Regions from separate parts of the Novosphingobium sp. BL-S-19 genome, predicted to be linked through region 1. Evidence: riboswitches for the same ligand, from Rfam matches in the RefSeq annotation. Region 1 holds a riboswitch; each other region holds the start of a gene.

Evidence for each region. Region 1 has a riboswitch for cobalamin ahead of cobW (cobalamin biosynthesis protein CobW). Riboswitches for the same ligand answer to the same signal wherever they lie in the genome.
Region 2: it holds a riboswitch for cobalamin, as region 1 does, so the genes downstream of both, ACZ1JV_RS06080 (TonB-dependent receptor plug domain-containing protein) here and cobW (cobalamin biosynthesis protein CobW) in region 1, are expected to answer to the same signal.
Region 3: it holds a riboswitch for cobalamin, as region 1 does, so the genes downstream of both, ACZ1JV_RS06225 (TonB-dependent receptor) here and cobW (cobalamin biosynthesis protein CobW) in region 1, are expected to answer to the same signal.
Region 4: it holds a riboswitch for cobalamin, as region 1 does, so the genes downstream of both, ACZ1JV_RS11450 (hypothetical protein) here and cobW (cobalamin biosynthesis protein CobW) in region 1, are expected to answer to the same signal.

Annotation. Positions count from the first base shown of each region.
Region 1 is NZ_CM145497.1:866,604-872,304, reverse strand. Features, by position in the region: gene ACZ1JV_RS03825 (helix-turn-helix domain-containing protein) at 1-74, shown strand, start outside; gene ACZ1JV_RS03820 (DUF3325 domain-containing protein) at 94-363, opposite strand; gene ACZ1JV_RS03815 (PepSY-associated TM helix domain-containing protein) at 360-1,910, opposite strand; gene ACZ1JV_RS03810 (hypothetical protein) at 1,907-2,218, opposite strand; cobalamin riboswitch at 2,558-2,803, shown strand; gene cobW (cobalamin biosynthesis protein CobW) at 3,003-4,052, shown strand; gene cobN (cobaltochelatase subunit CobN) at 4,052-5,701, shown strand, end outside.
Region 2 is NZ_CM145497.1:1,419,935-1,425,635, forward strand. Features, by position in the region: gene ACZ1JV_RS06075 (PepSY domain-containing protein) at 1-421, opposite strand, end outside; gene ACZ1JV_RS06080 (TonB-dependent receptor plug domain-containing protein) at 426-2,432, opposite strand; cobalamin riboswitch at 2,619-2,864, opposite strand; gene ACZ1JV_RS06085 (hypothetical protein) at 3,205-4,095, shown strand; gene ACZ1JV_RS06090 (helix-turn-helix domain-containing protein) at 4,182-5,063, opposite strand; gene ACZ1JV_RS06095 (phosphotransferase family protein) at 5,201-5,701, shown strand, end outside.
Region 3 is NZ_CM145497.1:1,454,514-1,460,214, reverse strand. Features, by position in the region: gene ACZ1JV_RS06235 (prolyl oligopeptidase family serine peptidase) at 1-1,572, shown strand, start outside; gene ACZ1JV_RS06230 (IS256 family transposase) at 1,638-2,840, opposite strand; cobalamin riboswitch at 3,278-3,521, shown strand; gene ACZ1JV_RS06225 (TonB-dependent receptor) at 3,697-5,701, shown strand, end outside.
Region 4 is NZ_CM145498.1:646,334-652,034, reverse strand. Features, by position in the region: gene ACZ1JV_RS11455 (TonB-dependent receptor plug domain-containing protein) at 1-1,479, opposite strand, end outside; cobalamin riboswitch at 1,668-1,876, opposite strand; cobalamin riboswitch at 1,934-2,143, shown strand; gene ACZ1JV_RS11450 (hypothetical protein) at 2,343-2,930, shown strand; gene ACZ1JV_RS11445 (cobyrinate a,c-diamide synthase) at 2,927-4,243, shown strand; gene ACZ1JV_RS11440 (tetratricopeptide repeat-containing sulfotransferase family protein) at 4,276-5,701, shown strand, end outside.

The DNA of each region.
Region 1 (5,701 bases):
ATTTCGCGGCTTATCGCGCGATGCTGGGCCGCGCAGTGGAGGAGGATTTCGCGCGCCTGCACGCGCTCTGCTGATCGAACCGGCGGCGGGCGATCAGCCCTTGCGCCAGTGCAGCAGCGCGATGGTCAACCAGGCGCCCACCGACAAGTGGGCACACCAGGCGACCGCGCCATAGCCGCCGCCGAACGCCATGGCGTCCACCCCGAAAGCCAGCGCCAGCAAGGCATATCCGGCAACCCGGATCGCATGGGCCTGACTCTTGGCCAGGGTGCGCCCGGCAAGGTCCCGCTGATGGCGGGACATCGACAGCGCCAGTGCGACGAAACCGCCAAGCGCCAACAGGATCGCAAGAATGTGGGTCATGCCCGCACCGCCCGGTCTCGCCCTGTCGCACCGTCGGTGCCCGCCTTGCGCGACCGCGCGGAAAGCTTTGCAGCGCCCAGCGCGAACAGGGCTGCCAGAGCCAGCATCACCAGATCGAACGAGATGAACAGCCAGTCGCCGCGCACAATGCTGATCGGCAGACCGCGGCTGGTGGTGAAGGCATTGACGACCGGCACGGCAGCATAGAGCACCGCCGCAAGCGTCAGCCCTTCAACCCAGGCACGCGCGGCAGGCCGCACCAATGCCCAAAGCAGGACCCCCAGCCAGACGGCGAACAACGTGTGGATTTCCCAATCCGGCCGATCCGCCAGGCCGCTGGGTATCAGCCGATTGGCCAGGAAATAGGCGGGAATCCCCGCGCCCAAACCGGCCACGACGGCGATATTGAGCCGTTCGACGAGCCGGAAACCAAAGTGCGGTCGCTGCGGATCGGGCAGCCGCTGGCGGCGCTTGACCGTCCATAGCACCAATCCGGTGCCCACCATCGCCGTGCCCGCCAGCCCGCTGAGGAAATAGAGCCATCGCAGGCCCATTTGCGCGAAACGCCCAGTGTGCAGGCCGATCATCACGCTTTCGGTCTCAAGCGCCGCGCCCTTGGGCAGGCTGCCGTTGAGTACGCGGCCGGTGGCCCCTTCGAAGGTCAGCACTTCGCCGCGCGATCCCATGGCCTCTCCCGGTCCGCGCGTCACCGCCACGGTCGCTTTCGCGTCACCGGGATTGTCGATCCGCACGTAGCCGACCTGGCGGCCACCCCACTGCGCGGAAGCGGCCCGCATCAGCGGCCCGATATCGACGAGCGGAGCCTTGGTGCCGCTACGCTCGGGCGCGGCGGCCTCTCCGAAGACTTGCGCCTGAAAGGTATCAGGCGATGCGTAGTTCGCCAGAATCCCCCAGGGCACGTACATCGTCATCAGCGTGACCAGCCCGGTGAAGGTGATCATCAGATGAAAGGGCAGCGCCAGCACGGCTGTCACATTGTGCGCGTCCAGCCAGGATCGCTGCCCCTTGCCGAAGCGCAGCATGAAGAAATCGGCAAAGATCTTCTTGTGCGTGATCACGCCGGAAAGGATCGCCGCCAGCATGAACATCGCCGCGATGCCGACCAGATAACGCGCCCAGAGCACCGGCATGTAGTGCAGGTCGAAATGGAAGCGATAGAGGAAATAGCCGCCGCGCGTCTCGCGCGCGGTAACCTCGTCACCGTTCTGATCGACCACGGCTTCGGTCTGCGCGGCGGCGCCGGTGCCGGGATACCAGAACAACTGCGTGGTCGCGCTGCGGCCGTTGGGCAGTGACAGATACCAGAAGCCGGCGTCGGGCGCCTTGCGCTCCAGATAGCGGATCGCCCCTTGCGCCGATTTGACGGGATCGGCATCGCCCACAACCTCTGGCTGCATCCAGCGCGTGATCTCGTCCTGGAAATAGGCAGAGGTGCCCGTGGCGAACATCGCGAACAGCAACCAGCCGAGCACGAGGCCGGACCAGGTGTGCACCAGCGCCATCGATTGCCGCAGGCTATCCTTCACAGCCGGCCCCCCGCTTGCAGGGAAAACCATAGCCAAATGGCCATGACGCCGCCCGAAACGGCCATCCACAGCCACACGCGCGCGATCGAGCGCATGCCGAACGCGATCAGCGCCACTGTGGCGAAGATGGCGAACGACAGCAGAGTACCCGCCACGCTCGCCTCCGCCGGCGCGACACCCATGCCATACGCCAGCCCGCGCGCGATGCAGGCCGTGGCCAGCGAAGACAGCGCATAGTTGGCCGGTATCGCCGCCAGCAGCCGGGCTGCTAGGTTCGTCCTGGTAATGCCGGTTGCAGAGGAAGCCATGGCGCCTGTCCTGCCTGTTACCGAGCGACGCGCGCCAAGCGCAGCACCGCCGCAAAATCAGCCGGACTCGGGCCGAATGGTTTGCCGGATGAAGTCGTTGTTTTCACGCTTAGACCACCTTCCGACATGCTATTGCGAGCCATTCGCACAAATTCGGCTGCTAGGCGTTGGCGGTGGTCGAGTCAATCGCCCGAAGCTTAAAACTGACGTGGAATAGCCATGCATCGCCGGAACGCCGGTGCGGAATGACGCCGCAGCCGAATGCGCCGTCCGGATGCAGGCTTGCGGGCCATGGTTACGAAGGCTAGGAGCCTGCCTGTCTGCCACCGCTCCAACGGCGGCGGGCAAGATCGCGCCGGTGCCCCGCAAGGGGCTTAATACGGGAACACGGTAAGAGCGGCCCGCCCGCTCGATTCCGGGGCTGTCCCTGCAACTGTAAGCGGTGAGCGCGATGCACATTCGCGGCGGGACGACGATTTCCGCCGCAGCCACTGGGTCGGACGCTAAATCATGCGGGGCCTGGGAAGGCCGTGCATCGCGTGATGACCCGCGAGCCAGGAGACCTGCCGGCGCGATGTCGCTCTTGCCGTGGCCCAGGGAATGGCCAAGGCACGGTAACTCTTCCGTCTGAGCGACGTGATGCATGCGGCCGGGGCCGCAACGGCATGCCACGTCGGGCGCGCGCGCCTGTCCGTCGTCGCAGGCCAGGCGTCGCGTTTCGGCCATCCGGACGCGGCGAGACGCTCCGCCCGTTTCCGAGTTACCGGCGCGCGGGAGAAGACCGTTGAGCAAAGTTCCCACCACCGTCATCACCGGCTTCCTTGGCGCCGGCAAGACCACGCTGATCCGCCACCTGCTGCAGAACGCCAAGGGCCGCCGCCTCGCCCTCATCATCAACGAGTTCGGCGATGTCGGCGTCGACGGCGAACTGGTGAAGGGCTGCAACGACGAAGCCTGCCCGGAAGACGATATCGTCGAACTGGCCAACGGCTGCATCTGCTGCACCGTCGCCGACGATTTCCTGCCGACCATGCAGAAGCTGCTCGACCGCGAGAACAAGCCCGATCACATCATCATCGAAACCAGCGGCCTTGCCCTGCCCAAGCCGTTGGTGAAGGCCTTCCAGTGGCCCGACATCCGCACCCGCGCCACGGTTGACGGCGTGGTCGCGCTGATCGACGCCGATGCCGTCGCGGCCGGCCGCTTTGCCACCGACGAGGCGGCACTGGCAGCGGCCCGCGCGGCGGATCCGATGCTGGACCACGAAAGCCCGCTGGAAGAACTGTTCGAGGAACAGCTGGGCTGCGCCGACATGGTGGTACTCAACAAGACCGACCTCGTCGACGCCGATGCGCTCGCCCATGTCGAGACGCTGGTGCTGGCCGAAACGCGCCCCGGCGTGAAGATCGTGCGCGCCGATCACGGCGCCGTCGACATCGCGGCGCTGCTGGGCATCACCGCCGCGGCCGAGGACGATCTCGATTCCCGCCCCTCGCACATCGACGGGCTGGACGAGGATCACGACCATGACGACTTCGATAGTTTCGTCGTCTCTGGTGGCGATGTGGTCGATCTCGACGCGCTTCTCGCCCGTTTGAACGACCTTATCGCAGAGCACGACATTCTGCGCGTGAAGGGCATGGTCGCCGTCGGCGGCAAGCCCAGCCGCCTTGTCGTGCAGGCCGTCGGCCCGCGCATCCAGCACTTCTACGACCGCGCCTGGCTGCCGCAGGAAGCGCGCCGCACGCAGCTGGTCGTCATCGGTCAGAAGGGGCTGGACCGCGCTGCCATCGAGGCGGGGCTGGCGGACGTTCTCGACGTCGTGAACGCCTGATGCACCTGCTGTCCGCCACGCCGGGGACGATCTCCAACGGCGAGGAGGCGATCGACCTCGACCAGTCTCCCGGCGACATGGTGATCCTCACCGTGGCGGACAGCGAACTCGCCTGCTTCGCGGGCGCGGCGGCGCGCATGCCCGAAGGCGCACCCAGCATTCGCCTCGCCAACCTGCTGCAACTGCGCCACCCCTATTCGATCGACCTCTATGTCGAAAAGGTGATCGCCAAGGCCAAATTCGTCTGCGTGATCCTGCTCGGCGGCAAGAGCTACTGGGGCTACGGCATCGACGAAATCGCCCGCGTCGCGCGCGAGAACGGCATTGCCTTCGCCGCCATTGCCGACGGGCGGGAGGCCGATCCCGCACTCGACCGCGCCTCCACCCTGCCCGCCGAACTGCGCGAGCGGATGCGTGACTATCTGCGGCAGGGCGGCACGGCCAATGCGCTGTCGTTCCTGCGCACCGCCGCCCGGACCATCGGCCATGACGCGGGCGAGCCGGACGATCCGGTGCCGGTGGCCGACGCCGGGCTCTATCTTGCGGGCACCGAGCGCGCCGGGCTTGCCGAAGTGCAGGCAGGCTGGACCGAGGGCCGCCCGCTAGCATTGCTGGTGTTCTACCGCGCACTGATGATCGCGGGCACGCTGGACGCCGTGGACGCCATGATCGCGGCACTTCAGGAGCGCGGCTTCAACGTCGCTGCCGTCCACGTCCGCGCCTTGCGGGAGCCTTTCGCAGTAGACTGGCTGGGCGGATTGCTGGGCGAGGTCGCGCCCGATGTGATCGTCAATGCCACCAGCTTCGCCTCCTCCTCCGCAGGCGATGACCGCAGGCCGGGCATTCTGGAGAAGGCCGATTGCCCGATCCTGCAAGTCGCCTTCGCGGGCGTCGAGGAAAGCGAGTGGCAAGGCGCCGCGCGCGGCCTTGGCCCGCGCGATCTCGCCATGAATGTGGCGCTGCCCGAAGTGGACGGCCGCCTGTTCACGCGCGCCGTCGCCTTCAAGGCCGCCGAACGCTTCGACGAAGTGACCCAGTGCGGCATCGTCGTCCCGCGCGTCGCGCCGGACCGGGTGGCGTTCGTCGCCGATCTCGCCGCCAACTGGGCGAGCCTGCGCCGCACGCCGTCTGCTGAGCGCCGCGTCGCGCTGGTGCTGGCGAACTACCCCAACCGTGATGGACGCATCGGCAATGGCGTCGGCCTCGATACCCCCGCCAGCACCGCCGCGATCATCGCCGCGCTGGACGAGGCGGGTTACGACACCCGCGAAGCATCGAAGGACGGCGCCGCGCTGATGCGCGTGATGACCGGCGGGGTGACCAACGACCTGACATCACTGGGCCGGCCCGGCGAAGTTTCGCTGCCGCTGTCGGTCTACGAAGCCGCCTCCGCAGCGGTGCCCGACAGCGCGCGCAAGGCCATGGTCGAACGCTGGGGCGAGCCATCCGCCGATCCCTTCGTGCGGGACGGCGCATTCCGCCTGCCGGTCCACCGCTTCGGCAAGCTAGCCGTCGCCGTGCAGCCCGCGCGCGGCTACAATATCGATCCCAAGGCCAGCTATCACGACCCGGCCCTGCCCCCGCCGCACGCCTATCTCGCCTTCCACGTCTGGCTGGCGCAGGACTTCGGCGCGCAGGCGGTGGTCCAT
Region 2 (5,701 bases), 550 kb from region 1:
CGCCGGCAATTTGGCCGATATCGGGCGTGCCTGGCAGGGCGAGCGGCTTGCCGCTGGCAAGGTCGAAAGCAGCGGGGATCGTCCGCATCTGCGGGATCGGCCGATCGGCGGCGTCTGCGGGAATTACCCGCAAGATTGCGCGGCCCGCCATCATCTCCATGCGGGCGGAGGCGATCGGCGTGTCCGGTGCAATATCGACTGCCTCGAATGCCACCGGTTCCGGCAGGTGCAGGGGCGCAAGCCCCTTTACCTGCGTGGAAGGTTCCAGCCTCGGATAGTCCACGTAGATCATCACGAAGCCCGAAAGGCACCAGATCGTCATCAACAGTCCGGCGAAGACGCCAAGCCAACGATGAAGCACAAGGATCGGGCGCGGCAGCAGGCTGCGCGAACGGACTGCCCGAGGCTGAAGGGTCGTCATCGCCTCAGAAGCTCAGGCCGTAGCTCATCCGCAGCGTGCGCGGCACGCCCCGGTTGAAGTAAAGGAAGCGGCTATTGCTGCCGTCGAGCGCGCCTTGGTCGGTCACGGCCGATTGATAGCCGCGCGTCGCGTATTCCTTGTTGAACAGGTTATCGACATTGACGCCAAAGCGGTTCCGCCGCGCTGCACCGTCCAGGTAGAGATAGGCTCCGGCATCGACCAGTGCATAGTTGCCATAGTTCCGGCGGCCAAAGCCGGATGCGGTGGACCAGACATCGCCGATCCAGTTGACCGAGAGATTGGCGCCGAATGGCTGGTTCTCGGGCGCATAGGACAGCGTGCCCTTGGCGTATTGCTTGGGATTGCGATCGAGCTGGGTCGACGATCCCCTCTCGCGCACGCGGGCGTAAGTATAGCTGGCGTTGAGGCTCCAGCCCCCGGCCATCTGCGCCATGAGTTCAAGCTCGCCGCCTTGCGAGCGGACCTTGCCGTCAAGATTGGCGTAAGTGCCGTTCGGGTAGGCGGGATCGTCGTAGACAGTATCGATCATGTTGGTGATGCGACGGTTGAAGTAGGTCGCTTTCCAGCCCAGCGAGACCGCACCCACCGGCACCGTGCCCCCTGCTGAGGCATTGAGATTGAGGCTCTGTTCCGGTTCGAGGTTGGGATTGCCGATCTCGCAGCAGGGATCATTGCCGTAAAGCTGCGAGGCATCGGGCAGCACGAAGGAGGTGCCGCCGTTCGCTTCCACATAGAGGGCATCGGCAAAATCATAGCGACCCGAGACGTTCCAGATCGTCTTCTTCGCGCCGTCCGTACGGTTGTAGCGCAGACCCGCGGCGAGCCGGCCCTTCGATGAAATCTCGTCGGTAGTGCGGACCTGGAAGATGCCCGCGTGGACCTGCTCGCTGGTCGGCGCGATCAGCAGCACGTCATCGCGGCCGGAGAAGTTCTGGAAGTCGTAGCCCAGCAGGTATTCAAGGCCGGGGTGGAGGTGCAACTTCACCACCGCGCTGCCACCCCAATCGCGATAGCCCCAGAACGTGCCGGCAGGGTAGATCACCTGCGGCTGAAGATCGGGAAGCGAATTGCGGATCTGGACGTAGGCGGTCTTCCAGTCGTGGAAATAGCCCTTGAGGAAGAACTGCACCGTATCGCTGCCGGTGTAGTCGAGCCGGACGCTGGCGATTTCCTCGTTTCGGTCGTTCCGGCTTTCCCGGATGCGCGTGGGCGAAAGGTTGTCCAGCTTCGCCTCGGTGTGCTGGTACTGGGCATTGAACGCCAGATCGGGAGCAAGGTCATACTGATATTTCAGGCCCGCCGACCAGAGATCGTAGCCCAGGCGGCGATCGGTCAGGCTGGGCTGGTACGCGCTGTAAGGCATGTAACCTTCGGACTGGTTGTGCGAGGCATAGGCCACGAAGCGATGCCCGCCCACCGCGCCGCGGAGATAGCCGTCCACGCTGGTCCCGCCCCACGAGTCCACCGAGGCATTGGCCTGGCCATTGAAATCGTCGGTGAAACTGCGCGTCACCACGTTGATGACGCCCGCTGAGGCCTGCGTGCCGTAGAACAGGCTCTCTCCGCCGCGCAGCACTTCGATCCGCTCGATCATGCTGGCGGGCAGTGTATCGTTGGGCGAAGTGCCGCCGTAGAGGCGGTTGTTCAGGCGAATGCCGTCCATCGTCCAGAGAACGTCCTGCGTACGCGAGCCCTGAAGCGAAACGTCGACATAAGTGAACGGACCGTTGCGACCGCGAATGTAAAGGCCGGGCACCGATTCCAGCGCCTTGACCACGTCCACCGCGCCGCTGTCCTTGATCTGCTTTCCGCTGACGGTGACAACGTCGTTACCGTACCGGGAAAGCTCCTGCGGCAGAGTTTCCTCAAGGCTTTGGCCAGTCACGACGATGGCCTGATCCTCACCGGCTTCCTCGGCAAGGGCTGGCGTGTTCCAGACAAGGCCAAGCGCCACGGCAAGCGCCGTGTGCGAAACGGATGCGAACTTCATTTTAATCCCCCTGTCGAGCGCCATGCGATCCGAAGCAGGGGACTGCCGTTCGCGAACGGCCGGCGCGCCGTCCGGCCGGGCGCCCATGATAAAGGGACGACCGCTCAGCGCACCGTGCGGCCCCTGCCGCTGGTTCGTCGCTCAGACGGAGAAACACCGTGCCCCGGCCATCCCCTGGACCAAAGCAAGAGCGACCGAACGCCGGCAGGTCTCCTGGCTCGCGGGTCATAGCTTGATGCACGGCCTTCCCAGGCCTCGCATGTCTTAGCGTCCGGCCCAGTGGCTGCGACAGGCGCCTTGGCCCTGCCGCGCGATGTGCATCGCGCTCGCCGCTTACAGTTGCAGGGACAGCCTCGGATTCGAAGGGCGAACCCCTCTCACCGTGTTCCCATTTTAAGCCTCTCTCGAGGCACCGGCGCGATCTTGTCCGCCATCCCGTTTAAGGGAAGGCGGGCGCAGAGCTAGCTGGGGTGTGTAATTGGCGCAAGAGTGAACTGTCTGGTGGCATTCGCGAAGACGATATCATCTTAGCTGAATGAATGGCAGACTCAGGAGGGCACGCACGCGACCGTGAACGGCGGGAAGGGGGCACATCCCTGTCAATCTGGCTCCCCGCCGCGGCGAGGAGCCAGTTTTTTAGATTTCCGCGCCTTCTGCAAGGGTAAGGGCGTTCTCCACACCCACCCCCGCAATTTCAGCCATTTGAGTAGGCTGGCGCGAGGACTGGGGTTATGCGAGGTCAGAAGCGGGGTTCTTTCCGCCGGGGGGCGACTTGAAGACAGGGTATATTGCAGCCGCATTGATCGCCGCCATGGCATTCGGCCATGGCGCGGCCTCAGCGCAGAAAACGGAATCCGTTCTGAAGCCGACATCGCCATGGAGCTTGTCCCCGGCGCAGGACAGTTGCGTCCTCTCGCGGCAGTTCGGCGGGGCAAAGGATAATCTGTTTCTGCGCATGCGTACATTCTCGCCAGGATACAATTTTGACTACACCCTCGCCGGGCCGCCGGTTACGAGGATCAAGTCGGCGCAGGACAAATTCATCGCTTATGGATCAGGTGCCCCGTTGCCATTCTTGTCGCTCGCCTCTGGTGTTTTGGCGGCGCATGGCGCGGCCATCATTTTCAATACCGATATGTCAGTCGACCAGCCTGCGCTTGAGAAGGCGGATCGTGCCTACCCAGACGCGGCGTTGGAAGGTAGTATCAGCCGGTTCAGCATCAGCGCCGCCAAACAGAAACTGGTCCTGGATACAGGGCCGATTGCGCCGGTTATGAACGCGGTGCGTCATTGCACGGACGAACTGGTCGAAAGCTGGGGCTTGAACCCGGATGTGCAAGCGAAACTGTCCCGTCCAGTGAAGGCGCTGAACGCCCGCGCCGTGAATGCATTAGTCGCGGCCGACGACCCGCCACAAGCAGTCAGAAGCCTGGGAGGATTTGCCCGTCTACACCTACGTGTAATGGTCGACGCAACCGGTGCGCCGACCGAATGCAAAACATTCCCGACCGATGGCGTGCCCGATTTCGAAGTCAATGCATGTGATATCATAATGAAAAACGCCCGCTATTCGCCGGCCCTTGACGAGCATGAGCAACCCGTACCGTCGTATTTCATGTCAGCGATTTTCTTTGCCACCCCTGAATTCTTGCGTTCGCGATAGGATCGCTTCGGCGACATCGCAACGACGTCTGAGGTCGGTTTCTATTTGGCGTCCCTTAGCTCCGGCAGCGCAAAGCCGCCACGGTTTCAGCCGTGTTCTTTCGAACGCCAGATGCGCTGCTGGTACTGGCGCGGTGTCAGGCCGGTGGCGCGGCGGAAGGCATGGGCCAGGCTGGAGGTCGAGGCGAAGCCCACGGCATCGGCCACTTGCTTGATGCTTTCCTGCGTGGCGAGCAGGCGCTTCACCGTTTCCAGCCGGTGGTGATGGACATATTGCCCCACGGTGCAGCCCCGGCTGCCCAGAAAGCCGCGTGTAAGCTGGCGGACGGAGACGCTGCACAGTGCGGCGAGTTCGTCCAGCGAAGGCGGCATGGCATCGCGCTCCAGCCGTTCATCGATCACGCGCAGGCGCCAGGGAGCCAGGCCGCCGTGCGCGGTTTCTTCGGCGATTTCCTCGAAATAGCGGCACAGTTCGACGGTCAGTTGGGTGGCGATCGAGCCGACCAGCAGTTTGGAATCCCGGCGCGGTGTGCGCGCTTCTTGGGCAAGGCGGCGCAGCAGCAGGCGCACGGTCTGGCTGGCGATGTCCAGCGCCGCGGTGAGGCGGGGAGCAGTCCATTCCATGCGCTCCCCGAACCGGTGCCGCGCCAGCCGTCCGCGGAGTTCGCAGCGGATCGAATGCTGCGCTTCCGCTCCGTCCCATCGCAGTTGAAGCGGATGGCCGGGCGGCACGAAAACGATATCGCCCAACTTTTCGAAACGGTGCCTCTCCGATCCTTCAGGCGCGAAGGCCCCGCGCGCATTGGCGGGGCGTGGGGTAACGCAGAGGTCGAGCAGCGCATGATCGCTTGCCAGCATCGTCGCACCTCCGCTCGACAAGCTGCCATGGACGATAGTGACTTCGGCCGAGGAAAAGCTGAGGTCGGCCCCCGCCCTTGATCGTCCCCGTCTCTCGCTCGCTGCGTCCATGCTCTCCGATCCCGTCCAATACTGCGTCGCAATTTGGCCAAATCTCCGCCTCTCGTCCAGATCGGGATGCATGACCGGATTGCGAAGGGGCACCGGGATCCGCAGACTGGCGGCAAGACAGAACACTGGAGGATGCCATGCCGCAGCAGATGACCGAAGCGCTCGACGACTTCGGCGGCCAGATCGATTGGCCCCGCCTCAACGAATGGATCTCGGCGCAGGACGTGCCGGGAAGCGGCCCCGTAACTGCCGTGCGCAAGCTGGCGGGCGGGCTTCAGAACAGCGTTTTCCTGATCACGCGCGGCGGCGAAGACCTGATCCTGCGCCGGCCGGGCAAGCACCTGAAGCCCAAGAGCAATGAGACCATGCTGCGTGAGGCACGCGTGCTGACCGCGCTGGAAGGCAGCACCGTGCCACATCCGCGCGTGCTGGCGACTTGCGCCGATCCGGGCGTGATCGGGGCCTGCTTCTTCTTGATGGAGCCGCTCGAAGGCTTCGCGCAGTCGGGCGAGTTGCCGGGGCAATATGCCACCGATGCCGGCTGGCGGCGCGCCATGGGGGAGGAACTGGTCAAGGCGGCGGCGGCACTGGGCGCGGTCGATCACGTCGCGGTGGGCCTTGCCGATCTTGGCAAGCCC
Region 3 (5,701 bases), 590 kb from region 1:
GGCAAGGACCTGCCGGAAACGATCCCCAACACCCAGTTCGCCACACCGCAGTGGCTGGATGACGGCAGCGGCTTCTTCTATAACCAGCTGACAGGAAAGGTCGATACGCCCGACCGCTTCCTGGACAGCCAGGCCCGTTTCCATCGCGTCGGCACCGATCCTGCCAGGGATCCGATCCTGATGAAGCGCGGGCTGGATCCGGCCATTGCCTTCGAAAATATCCAGACGCCGTTTGTCGTCACCGCCCAGGGGTCGTCGCACGCTCTGCTGGCCCTGGCGGACGTGCGCACGGAAATGCGCCTCTATGTCGCGCCGCTCGCCGATATCGTCTCAGGCAAGCCCCGCTGGCAGGAAGTCGCACGGTTCGAGGATGAAGTTACCGGCTTCGACCTTCATGGTGACGATCTGATCCTGCTGGCCAACAAGGATTATCCGCGGGGCCGCCTGTTGAAGACTTCCGCCATCGCCCCATCCCTCGCCACGGCGACGGAAGTGGTGCCGCAGGGGCCGCAAGTGATCGAGAGCATGGAGCGCGCGGCAGACGGGCTCTATCTCAAGATCATGGACGGCGGCGTCAACCGCCTTCGAAAGCTGGGAAGCGATGCGAAAGTCGCGGAAATCCCGCTGCCGTTCGACGGCACCATCGGCGGCCTGTTTGCCGGCCCGCAGCAACCGGGCCTGCTGATGACCTATGGCGGGTGGCTGACGCCGCCAGATGTATGGTCTGTCGATGCGTCGGGCAAACTGGCGAAGACAGGCATGAACCCGTCGCCGAAAATCGACGTCAGCGGCTATACCACCACCCGCGCATTCGCCACCACGCGCGACGGGACGCAAGTGCCTTATGCACTGATCTACAAGAAGAACCTGCCCCGCGATGGATCCGCTCCTGCGTTCATCCAGGCATATGGGTCCTACGGCGCCGCGGCCTACACGCCGACGTTCCTCGGCAAGATGCTGGCTCTGATCGATGCCGGTGCGGTCGTCGGCTTCGCTTATGTCCGGGGTGGCGGCGAATATGGCCGCGAATGGCACAAGGCGGGGCAACTGGCCAACAAGCCCAATACCTGGCGCGACCTGATCGATGTGTGCGAAACGCTTTGCCGGGACAAGTGGACTGCGCCCAAGCATCTGGCCATTGGCGGCCGCTCGGCCGGCGGCATCACGGTGGGCCGTGCGCTGACGGAACGGCCGGACTTGTTCGCCGCCGTGGTCGACGGCGTGGGATGGTCGAACCCGCTGCGCTACGTGGTCGAACAGAACGGCTATGGCGAGGAGCCGGAATGGGGCGCGATCAGCGATCCCAAGGGCTATCAGTACCTCAAGGCGATAGATAGCTATCAGCATGTGGTGGATGGAACGCCCTATCCGGCGGTGCTGCTGACCACCGGGGTTACCGATCCGCGCGTGGCGCCGTTCCACGTTGCCAAGATGGCCGCGCGCCTGCAGGCCGCCACCAGTTCAGGCAGGCCGATCCTGTTGCGTGTGGATTACGACGCCGGCCACGGCATCGGCTCTACCCGCAGCCAACAGGATCGCGAAGCAGCGGACAGCTATGCTTTCATCCTTTGATCGTGTCCCCAGAGGTGGTGTAGCTTTTCTGGACCACCTTGCTTTTCGGCTTCAGCCTGAGCCGATCATGAGCCAGGTACTGCCGACAGCATGACAATAGGATTGTCGCTGAGCGGGGCCATCGTTTCAAGCGTCATGTAACGTGCGCGCTGGACGGCCCATTCGTCGGACTGTTCCATGAGGATGGCTCCGACGAGACGGGTGATGGCGGCTTCGTTTGGGAAGATCCCAACGACCTCGGTCCGCCGTTTGATTTCGCCATTGAGGCGCTCGATGGGGTTTGTGCTGTGTAGTTTGGCGCGATGCTCGCGCGGGAATGTCATGTAGGCCAACACATCGGGCTCAGCGTCGTCCATCAGCGTGGCTAGCTTGGGCAGTTTGGGCCGCACTTGGTCGGCGATCGAGCGCCACTGCTGGCTCGCAGCTTCTGGGGTTTCCTGGGCGAAGGCGGTGGCGATGAACGCGGAGACCACGCGCCTGCCGCTCTTGCCGGCATGGGCGAGTGCATTGCGCATGAAGTGGACGCGGCAGCGCTGCCAGGTCGCGCACAGCAGCTTGGAGACCGCCGCCTTAATGCCTTCGTGCGCATCGGAGATGACCAGCTTGACGCCACGCAGTCCTCGGCGCGTCAGTTTGCGCAGGAAAGCGGTCCAGAACGGCTCGGCCTCGGAAGGACCGATATCCATACCTAGCACCTCGCGGCGGCCATCGCTGTTGACGCCCACCGCGACGATCACCGCCACCGAGACGATACGCCCGTTCTGCCGCACTTTCACGTAGGTGGCGTCAATCCATAGGTACGGCCAGTCGCCTTCGATTGGGCGTTCGAGGAAGGCACCGACTTTCTCGTCGAGTTCCTCGCAAAGCCGGCTGACCTGGCTTTTCGAGATCCCATCCATACCCAGCGCCTTCACCAGGTCATCTACCGAGCGGGTGGAGATGCCCTGGATATACGCTTCCTGGATCACCGCGGTCAGCGCCCGCTCGGCCATGCGACGGGGTTCGAGGAAGCCGGGGAAGTAGCTTCCCTTCCTGAGCTTGGGGATGCGCAGTTCGACCGTCCCTGCTCGCGTCTGCCAGTCGCGCTCGCGGTAGCCGTTGCGCTGGACCAGCCTCGCCGCAGATTTCTCGCCATGGCCGGCACCGGTCAGGTTGCCGACTTCCATCTCCATCAGCCGCTCGGCGGCAAACGAGATCATCTCGCGCAGAATATCTGCATCCGGGGTCTTCTCTACCAGCGAACGCAAGTGCATCATCGGATCGGTCATCGTGATTCCTTCCGTCAAGTTTGAGCTTCGCAACCCAAACCTACCCGAAAATCACGGTGACCACCTCAGCCTTCAGCTACACCACGTCCTGGGACACGATCCATCCTTTGGCAGACCACGTAGGCGCTGCAGGCCAGACTTCATAGCTATGGCGTTGCTTGCCCCTGTCGGCTTGGCCGCGTTGGAATCGCCCTACGAGGCGCAACTCGCTGCGGAAATCCAGCCACGGGGCACCGGTCAACGAGAATGTGCGGGACTGGTAGCGCCGCCAGCAGCAATTCGCCCGGAATTGCAGACCTCGCCTTAAGTGAGAGCCAAGGGCGCGGTCGTTCGCCGTCACCAACTGCCCGTTTCCACGATGAAAACGTGGAATCGTCACAGCGGCTTGCGCAATGGAGTGATGCAGGATAGCTGGCTCCATCCATCACCTTAAAGGCGATGGACAAGATCGCGCCGGTGCCTCGAAAGAGGCTTAATAGGGAACACGGTGAGGGAGCTTGTCTCTCGAATCCGGGGCTGTCCCTGCAACTGTAAGCGGTGAGCGCGATGTACATTCGCGGCGGGGCAAGGACGCCCGCCGCAGCCACTGGGCCGGACGCTAAATCATGCGGGGCCTGGGAAGGCCGTGCATCGTCGCATTGACCCGTGAGCCAGGAGACCTGCCGGCGTCTGGTCGCTCTCGCTTTGGTCCAGGGGATGGCCGAGGCCCGGTAATTTTTCCGTCTGAGCGACGAACGAGCGGTGAAGGCCGCATCGGTTCGCGTAACGGTCGCCTCGGGCGTCCGGCCGTTGACGCGCGCCGACCGTCGTTGGCGGCACGCCTTCACCCCCAGTCGCAGACGCCGGGGGAAGTTTGATGACTATTTACATGAACGTGCTGCGCGCGGGCCTTTGCGTGGGCGCCGCTCTTATCGGTGCGACAGCCCATGCCGAGGATACATCTTCGGCGGGATCGTCAGCCAGTGATTCCGGAAGCGGTGAGTCTGCCGAAATCCTTGTCTTTGGGCGCGGCGAGGCGAAGATTGGCACGGCCCATGCCGCCAGTGAGGGCAGCGTCGGCGGGTCGGACCTGCTCGTTCGGCCTCTGTTACGCGTGGCCGAACTCCTGGAAGCGGTACCGGGGATGGTGGCCGCCCAGCATTCCGGCAGCGGCAAAGCCAATCAATACTTCCTGCGTGGCTTCAACCTCGATCATGGCACCGATTTCACCACTTACATCGATGGCGTGCAGATGAACCTGCGCACGCACGGGCACGGGCAAGGCTATCTGGACCTCAACGGCCTGATCCCGGAGATCGTCGCGCGCGAGGACTTCCGCAAAGGCCCCTACAGGGCAGACGGCGGCGATTTCGCGCTGGCTGGCGCGGCCTATATGACCACGATCGACGCTTTCGATCGGCCGTGGCTTTCTATGGAAGGCGGTTCCTACAAGTCCGGCCGGCTTGCTGCCGGCGGCACGATCAAGGATCTTGGTGGCGGCGATCTCACGCTCGTCGGGCAGGCCAAGCGCTATGACGGACCCTGGGAAGAAGCCGAACACCTGCGCCATTACGCCGGCTTTGCCAAATACTCGGTTCCAGTTGGCGAAGGCACGGTTCAGGCCTCGCTCCACGCCTATCACGCGACCTGGCGGCCGACCGAACAGATCCCCGAACGCATCATCGGCTCGGATATCTGCGACGACGTATTCTGCTCGCCCGATCCTTCGGCACGGGGCCGAACGACGCGCTTCGTCGGCAATGTTGGGGTTACCCAGGCCACGTGGAGCGCGAATGTCTATGCCCAGTATTACGACTGGAACATGTATTCGAACCCGACGTACGCCGATCCCGACGGCACCAGCGCCCAGATCGACCAGTTCGACAAACGCTGGGTGACAGGGCTGACGGCCCGCAAGCAATGGCAGATCGCTGACAGTCTGGAGCTGTCGGTCGGCACCGAAAATCGCTATGACCATATCGGCAGCGTGGGCGTCAACCGCACATCGAACCGCGAATTCCTCTACTCTCTCGGCCGTTATCATGTCGAGGAACTTTCGGGCGCGCTCTACGGCGAAGCGACGTGGAAGCCGCTGGCCGGTCTTCGCCTGACAGGCGGCCTGCGCGGCGATTACTATCACTACACGGTGCGCGCGCGTGATGCCGCCGCGGCGGATCTTGGCGAAGGCAAGGGCCACGATTCCATCGTTTCGCCGAAATTTTCTGCCGCGTACGCAATCACATCGCAGTTTGAGGTCTATGCCAACTGGGGCAGAGGGTTCCACTCCAACGACGTGCGCGGTGCAGTCAATGTCGATACGCCGGTGCCCGTGCTGGTGCGCGGCACCGGCAAGGAACTCGGCGGGCGCTTCCAGGCGGGGACGTTCTCGCTGACGGGAACCTACTGGTGGCTCGACGTTGCCAGCGAATTGCGCTTCGTGGGCGATTCCAACGCGGTGGAACCCACCGGCGCCAGCAAGCGGCACGGTTATGAAGTGGTTGCGTTCTGGCGGCCGCTGCCGTGGTTGGCGCTGGACGGCAACTATACCTGGAACCATTCGCGCTATGACAATGGCGACCGGATCCCCAATGCCTTCGAGAATGCCGCCTCAGCCGGGGCAGCCATCGTGCTGGACCCGTGGGAAGCCAGCATACGCGTCCGCCATCTTGGCCCCTACCCGCTGGTGGAGGACAACAGCGTGCGGGACAAAGGCAGCACGGTCTTCAACGCGCGCGCCGCGTGGAAGGGCGCCAAGATCGAAATCTACGGCGAAGTACTGAATATCTTCAACAGCTGGGACAAGGACATCGCCTACTACTACGAATCCTACGTTCCGTCATTTGATGCCGATGGGCCGGTGGAAGGCCGCCTGAGCCGCGTGA
Region 4 (5,701 bases), on a different replicon from region 1:
GGGCAAGGTGCCGCTGGTGGGGCAATAGGCAAAGTCGATCAGATTGTCGGTATTGCGCTGGAACCAGGTGGCGGAGACATGGAGCAGTTCGCCCAGGCTCTGCTCGGCGCCCACTTGCCAGCCCTTGGCCTTTTCGGGCTTGAGGTTAGCCACGCCATAGTCGCTGAACATCTGGTAGAGCGAAGGCGCCTTGTACCCCTGATCGTAGCTGGCACGAAGCACCGTCTTGCCTTCGTTGGGCGTATAAGCCGCGCCGGCGCTGAACACCGTGTTGCCGCCGAAGCGCGACTGGTGATCGTACCGTGCGCCGCCGTTCACGGTCAGCCCGGTCACCGGCGTCACCCGCAGCTCGCCGTAGACGCTGTTCGTGTCCACCTTGTACGGCGTGGGGGTATAGGGCGTGGTGCTGTTGGTGGGGGACGCGGTGGTCATGCGCTGCTCCTCGCGCTCGGCGCCGAACACGGCCTGCACGGCCTCTGAGAAGCTGTAGGTACCCTGATATTCGTAACGGCGCACGCGGCCATGCGCGTCGAACGTGATCTGGCGGATCTTGCGCGTGGGATCGTAGTTCGCGCGGTCGGTCTCGGTCTGCGTCACTGCCACGCGGTTGACCAGCTTGCCGTCCAGCAGCGCGAAGTTCAGCCCGGCATAGCCCGACCATTCCTCGGTCCGGCCATAGGCCAGCGAATCGCCCGCAGTGCCGTCGAATTCATTGCGCGAGTTGGACCAGTATCCCCGCAAGTCCAGCGATACGCCGGGCGCCACGCGGAACGTCATCGTGCCGCTGGCCGAAGTGCGGGTGAAGCCGTCATCTTCTGTGCCGGTGTCACGCGCCGAAATGCCGTCGGTAGTGAAGCGCGATGCAGAGACGCGCCAGTCGATCGCGTCCGACGTGCCGCCGATCCCGGCGCGGGCGGATACGGTGTCATGCGTACCCGCTTCCACCGCGAAATTGCCTTCCAGCGGCTTGGTCGGCTTGCGGGTGGTCACATTGATGACGCCGCCGATGGCATCGCTGCCCCACAGGATCGACTGCGGGCCGCGCAGAATCTCGATCCGATCGATATCATCGGTGAAGAGCGTGGAAAATCCGTAGCCGCCGGCGGTGGATGATGCGTCGGACAGGCGCATCCCGTCGATCACCATCACGCTCTGCCCCGCGTCCGCGCCGCGAATGCGCACACTGGTGGTGGTGCCATAACCGCCGTTGCGCGAAAGGCTGATGCCGGGCGTGCGCAGTAGCACGTCGGTCACCGCGATCGGCTGGGCGGCGGTGATCTGCGCATCGTCAAGCACGGTGATCGTCTGGGCGACGCGGTCGGCCTCCACCGGAGTGCGCAGCGCGGTGACGACGATGCCGTCTCCTCCTGCATCGGCTCCGGCATCGGCGGCATCCGCAGCCCGGGCAACAGTGGGGACGGCGATGGAGACGAGTGCCAGCGCAAGCGGGCTGGCGGCGGTGAGAATGGGGTACTTCATGGCATTTCCTTCGATACAGTCGTCGAAGCTCCAGCCGAAGGCATCGGCACGAAGAACACGCGGGCGCGCGCTCGGCATCGCTGCCGGGCGCTCGGACGGCGTACCCCGCGCCGGCGCTGGTCCGGCGGAGCAGTGGCTGTCGTTGCGCGAGGAAATCCCCCCGTTCACCCGGCACACCCTGTCCGGACGAAGAACGACTGCGACGGGCAGGTCTCCTGGCTCGCGGGTCGGTGCCGGTTCAGCCGCCTTCTCGGGAATTGCGCCGGTTTCAATGGCTTGGCCCCCAATGGCGAAATGGCCGAACGGCTCGCCGCTTACAGTTGCAGGGGCAGCCCAGGTCTTACACCTGTGTTCCCTTTTGATCCCCTTGCGGGGAACCTGTCGCGGCGCGGCAACTATCGTGCGGGAAGCCGGCTGGCAAGTGTGCGAAGCTTGCGCCCTTGCGCAAAGTGCCATAGGCGGGGCGGCGCAAGGGGTGCCCGAAAGGGCTTAATCGGGAAGCCCGGGGCCGCGGCGACGTTCGCGGCAGGCCGGCACTGCTCCCGCAACTGTAGCCGGGGATGCGCCCCGCCATATGCCATTGGGCCGATAGGCATCCGAGAAGGCGGCGGACAGGCGCGACGATCCGGCAAGTCAGGAAACCGGCCCTTCGCTGTCGATCCTTCGCGCGGGCGGGATGTACCGGGCGGACGGGGCGGGGTTCCATCGCGGGAACCGCCTTGGCGAGACGACAAGCCGCATGTCGTGTCGAAGGGAGCCTGAACGAAATGACACCGATCCGCTGACCCACTCGCCCCGGCGATATCGCCCCGGGACCTTTCGTGCACGCGCCTTCCTTCCATTTTGCCGGGAGACCATTGCCCATGAACACCGCCGCCAAACCTGCCTTCGCCCGCCTTGACCTTTACGTGTTCGCCGCGCTCGCCGCACTGATGCTGGTGACGCGCAGCCATTCGCTGAGCCACCTGGTCCATTTGCCCGATACCGACCTTGCCAGCTTCTTCGTGCTGGGCTTCTTCGTGCGCCGCATTTCCGCCTTCGCCGCGCTGTTCACGCTCGGTTTCGCGATTGACGTGGTGGTGATCCGGGTGCTGGGCGGTTCGGGCTTCTGCTTCACGCCCGCCTACTGGATGCTGCTGCCGGGCCACGCCGTGCTGTGGTTCGCCGGCCGTTTCGCCGCCACCCGCTGGGGGGATCGCCTTGCCGCCCTGCCCGCGATCGCCGCGCTGCTGGTCGCCGCCACATTCACCTCGCACCTGCTGACGAGCGGCGGGTTCTACTTCCTTGGCGGCCGCTTTGCCGATCCGACGCTGGCCGGATTTCTGCCGCGCATCGTCCGCTATTTCCCCGGCAACCTGCTGGCCACGCTGCTGTGGGCCGGCGTTGCCGCCGCGCTCTGGGCACTGGTGGTGAGCGCGCGTCCCGACTTGCGCCTCCAGCGCAGCCGATGACCGCCTGCCCGGCGCTCCTGGTCGCCGCGCCCGCATCGGGCCAGGGCAAGACGCTGGTCACGGCCGCCCTCGCCCGCCGCCACGCCCGCGAAGGGCGGCGCGTGCGCCTGTTCAAATGCGGGCCGGACTTTCTGGACCCCATGGTGCTCGAAGCCGCCAGCGGCGCCCCGGTCCATCAACTGGACCTCTTCATGGTGGGTGAGGCGCAATGCCGCGCCCTGCTGCACGAAGCCGCGCAAGAAGCCGACCTGATCCTGATCGAAGGGGTAATGGGTCTGTTCGACGGCGATCCTTCCGCAGCAGACCTTGCCCGCCGGTTCGGCGTGCCAGTGCTGGCCGTGATCGACGGTTCGGCCATGGCGCAGACTTTCGGTGCGCTGGTCCACGGCCTTGCCAGCTACCGTCCGGGCGTGAAGGTGGCCGCCGTGTTGGCGAATCGCGTGGGCAGCCCGCGCCATGCAGAGATGCTGGAACAGGGCGTGCCCCCCGGCGTGCGCTGGCTTGGCGCAATGGCACGCGATACCGCGATTACGCTGCCGGAACGGCACCTCGGCCTCGTGCAGGCCGGCGAAGTGGGCGATCTCGCCGCGCGGCTGGACCGGGCGGCGGACCTTTTGCCGGACAGCACGCTATGGCTGCCGGCTCCCGTGGATTTTCCGCCGTGCGCCATTGATGCCTCCCCAGCAATGCTGACCGGGCACACCATCGCGGTCGCTCGCGATGCGGCCTTCTCCTTCATCTATCCCGCCAATCTGGCGATGCTCGAAGGTGCCGGCGCACGGATCGCCTTCTTCTCTCCGCTGGCCGACAGCGAATTGCCGGACTGCGACGCGCTCTGGCTGCCCGGCGGCTATCCGGAACTGCACAGGCATCGTCTCGCCGCGAACGCAGCGATGCTTGCCGCGATTCGCGCGCACCATGCCGCCGGCCGGCCGATTCTGGCCGAATGCGGGGGGATGCTCTACGCCTGCGAAACGCTGGACGATGGCAAGGACGGCCAAGGCCGCGCCCATCTGCTGGGCCTGCTGCCGGCCCGCGCGGCGATGCAGCCCCGCCTTGCCGCGCTGGGCATGCAGCAGGCGGAAATCGACGGGCAAACGGTGCGTGGACACACCTTCCACTACTCCACGCTCGATACCGCGCTGGAGCCGATTGCCCGCGCCATCACCCCCGATGGCCGGCCCGGAGAGCGGGTATTTCGCCACGGTTCGCTGACGGCCAGCTACATGCATCTCTACTTCGCGTCCGCGCCGGAACTCGTGGCAGCGCTATTCGGCGCTACCGCACTGGAACCAGCCGTAAAGTCCGGTTGACTCCGCCGCGCGCAAGGGCACTAAGCTGCGGCATGTCCGCCGATCCGCAGACCATTGCCGCCGCGCGCAGCGCGCTGTCCTCGGGCGATCTCGACCGGGCCGAAACGCTTGCCCAATCGGCGCGCGCGCAGCCCGCGCTCGCGCTGGACGCGGTGGAGGTTCTGGCGCTCTGTGCCAAGGCGCGCGGAATGGGTGACCGCTTCGAGGCGCTGCTGCGCGAAGCCATCGCGCTGGCCCCCGATCGGGCGTGGCCGCGCGACGATCTGGCCGAGTGGCTGCATGACACCGGCCGGCTTCACGACGCCGAAACCACGCTGCGCGAAACGCTGACCGAGCAACCCGGCAATGCCAACGCGCATATGCGCCTGGGGAACCTGCTGAGCGAGCGCGAGGAACTGGTGGAAGGTGCCGAGCACCTAGAATCCGCGATCGGCGTGGCCGGGCGCCACCCCCAGCTACTCGCCAATCTGGGCCGCAATCTCCAGCGCCAGGGGCGGCTCGACGAAGCGGCCCCGCTTCTGGCCGACGCCGCGCGGGCCATGCCGGAGGCGCTGCCGCCGCTGGCGTGGCTGGCCGAACTGGAGGAACAGGCCGGTCGATTCGACCGTGCCGCCGCCCTGCTCGACCGGGCCGAAGTACTGGCGTTGCGGCAGGGAACCGACGTCACGCTGCAACGCGTCACCTTGCTGGCGCGCACCGATGGCTGGGAAAAGGGCCTCTCCATGCTGGAGGCCGAAACCGCCCCGTCCGGCGCGGCACTGCTGCTGCGCGGGCGCCTGCGCGACCGGGCGGGACGCAGGGCGGAAGCATGGGAGGATTTCGTGGCCGGCAAGGCGGCACTGGCCGCTGCCGCCAGCCGCACGTATCCGGCCCGCGCGGTGGGCGAATTGGTCCGGCAATGGCAGGACTGGTTCACCACCGATCGCTTTGCCGAATATACCCCGGCACCGCGCCGCAAGGGCGTGCCGCAGCCGGTCTTCGTGCTGGGCTTCCCGCGTTCAGGCACCACCCTGACCGAACAGGTGCTGGCCAGCCATTCGCAAGTGCGCGCGGGCGGCGAACTGCCATTCGGCCGCGAACTGGCCGAGAAAGCCGCCGCCTTGACGGCAGGCGCCTTCCCTCGCCATCCCGACGCGGTGACGGAGGAGCAGCGCGAAACGCTGGGAACGCAGCTGCGCGACCATTACCTCGCCCGTGCCGAACGCTACGGCCTGCTGCGCGAAGGGGCGATGTTCTTTAGCGACAAGATGCCGCTGAACGAGCTGTACCTGCCGCTGCTGCAACTGGCCTTCCCGCAGTCGCCGGTCGTGGTGGTCTCCCGCGATCCTCGCGACGTGATGATCTCCGCCATGAGCCATGATTTCACCCATGGCTTCGCCTGCGGTTACCGGATCGAGGATCTGGCCCTGCACTATGCGCGGATGGAAGCGCTGACCGGTCACTGGATCGACACTCTGC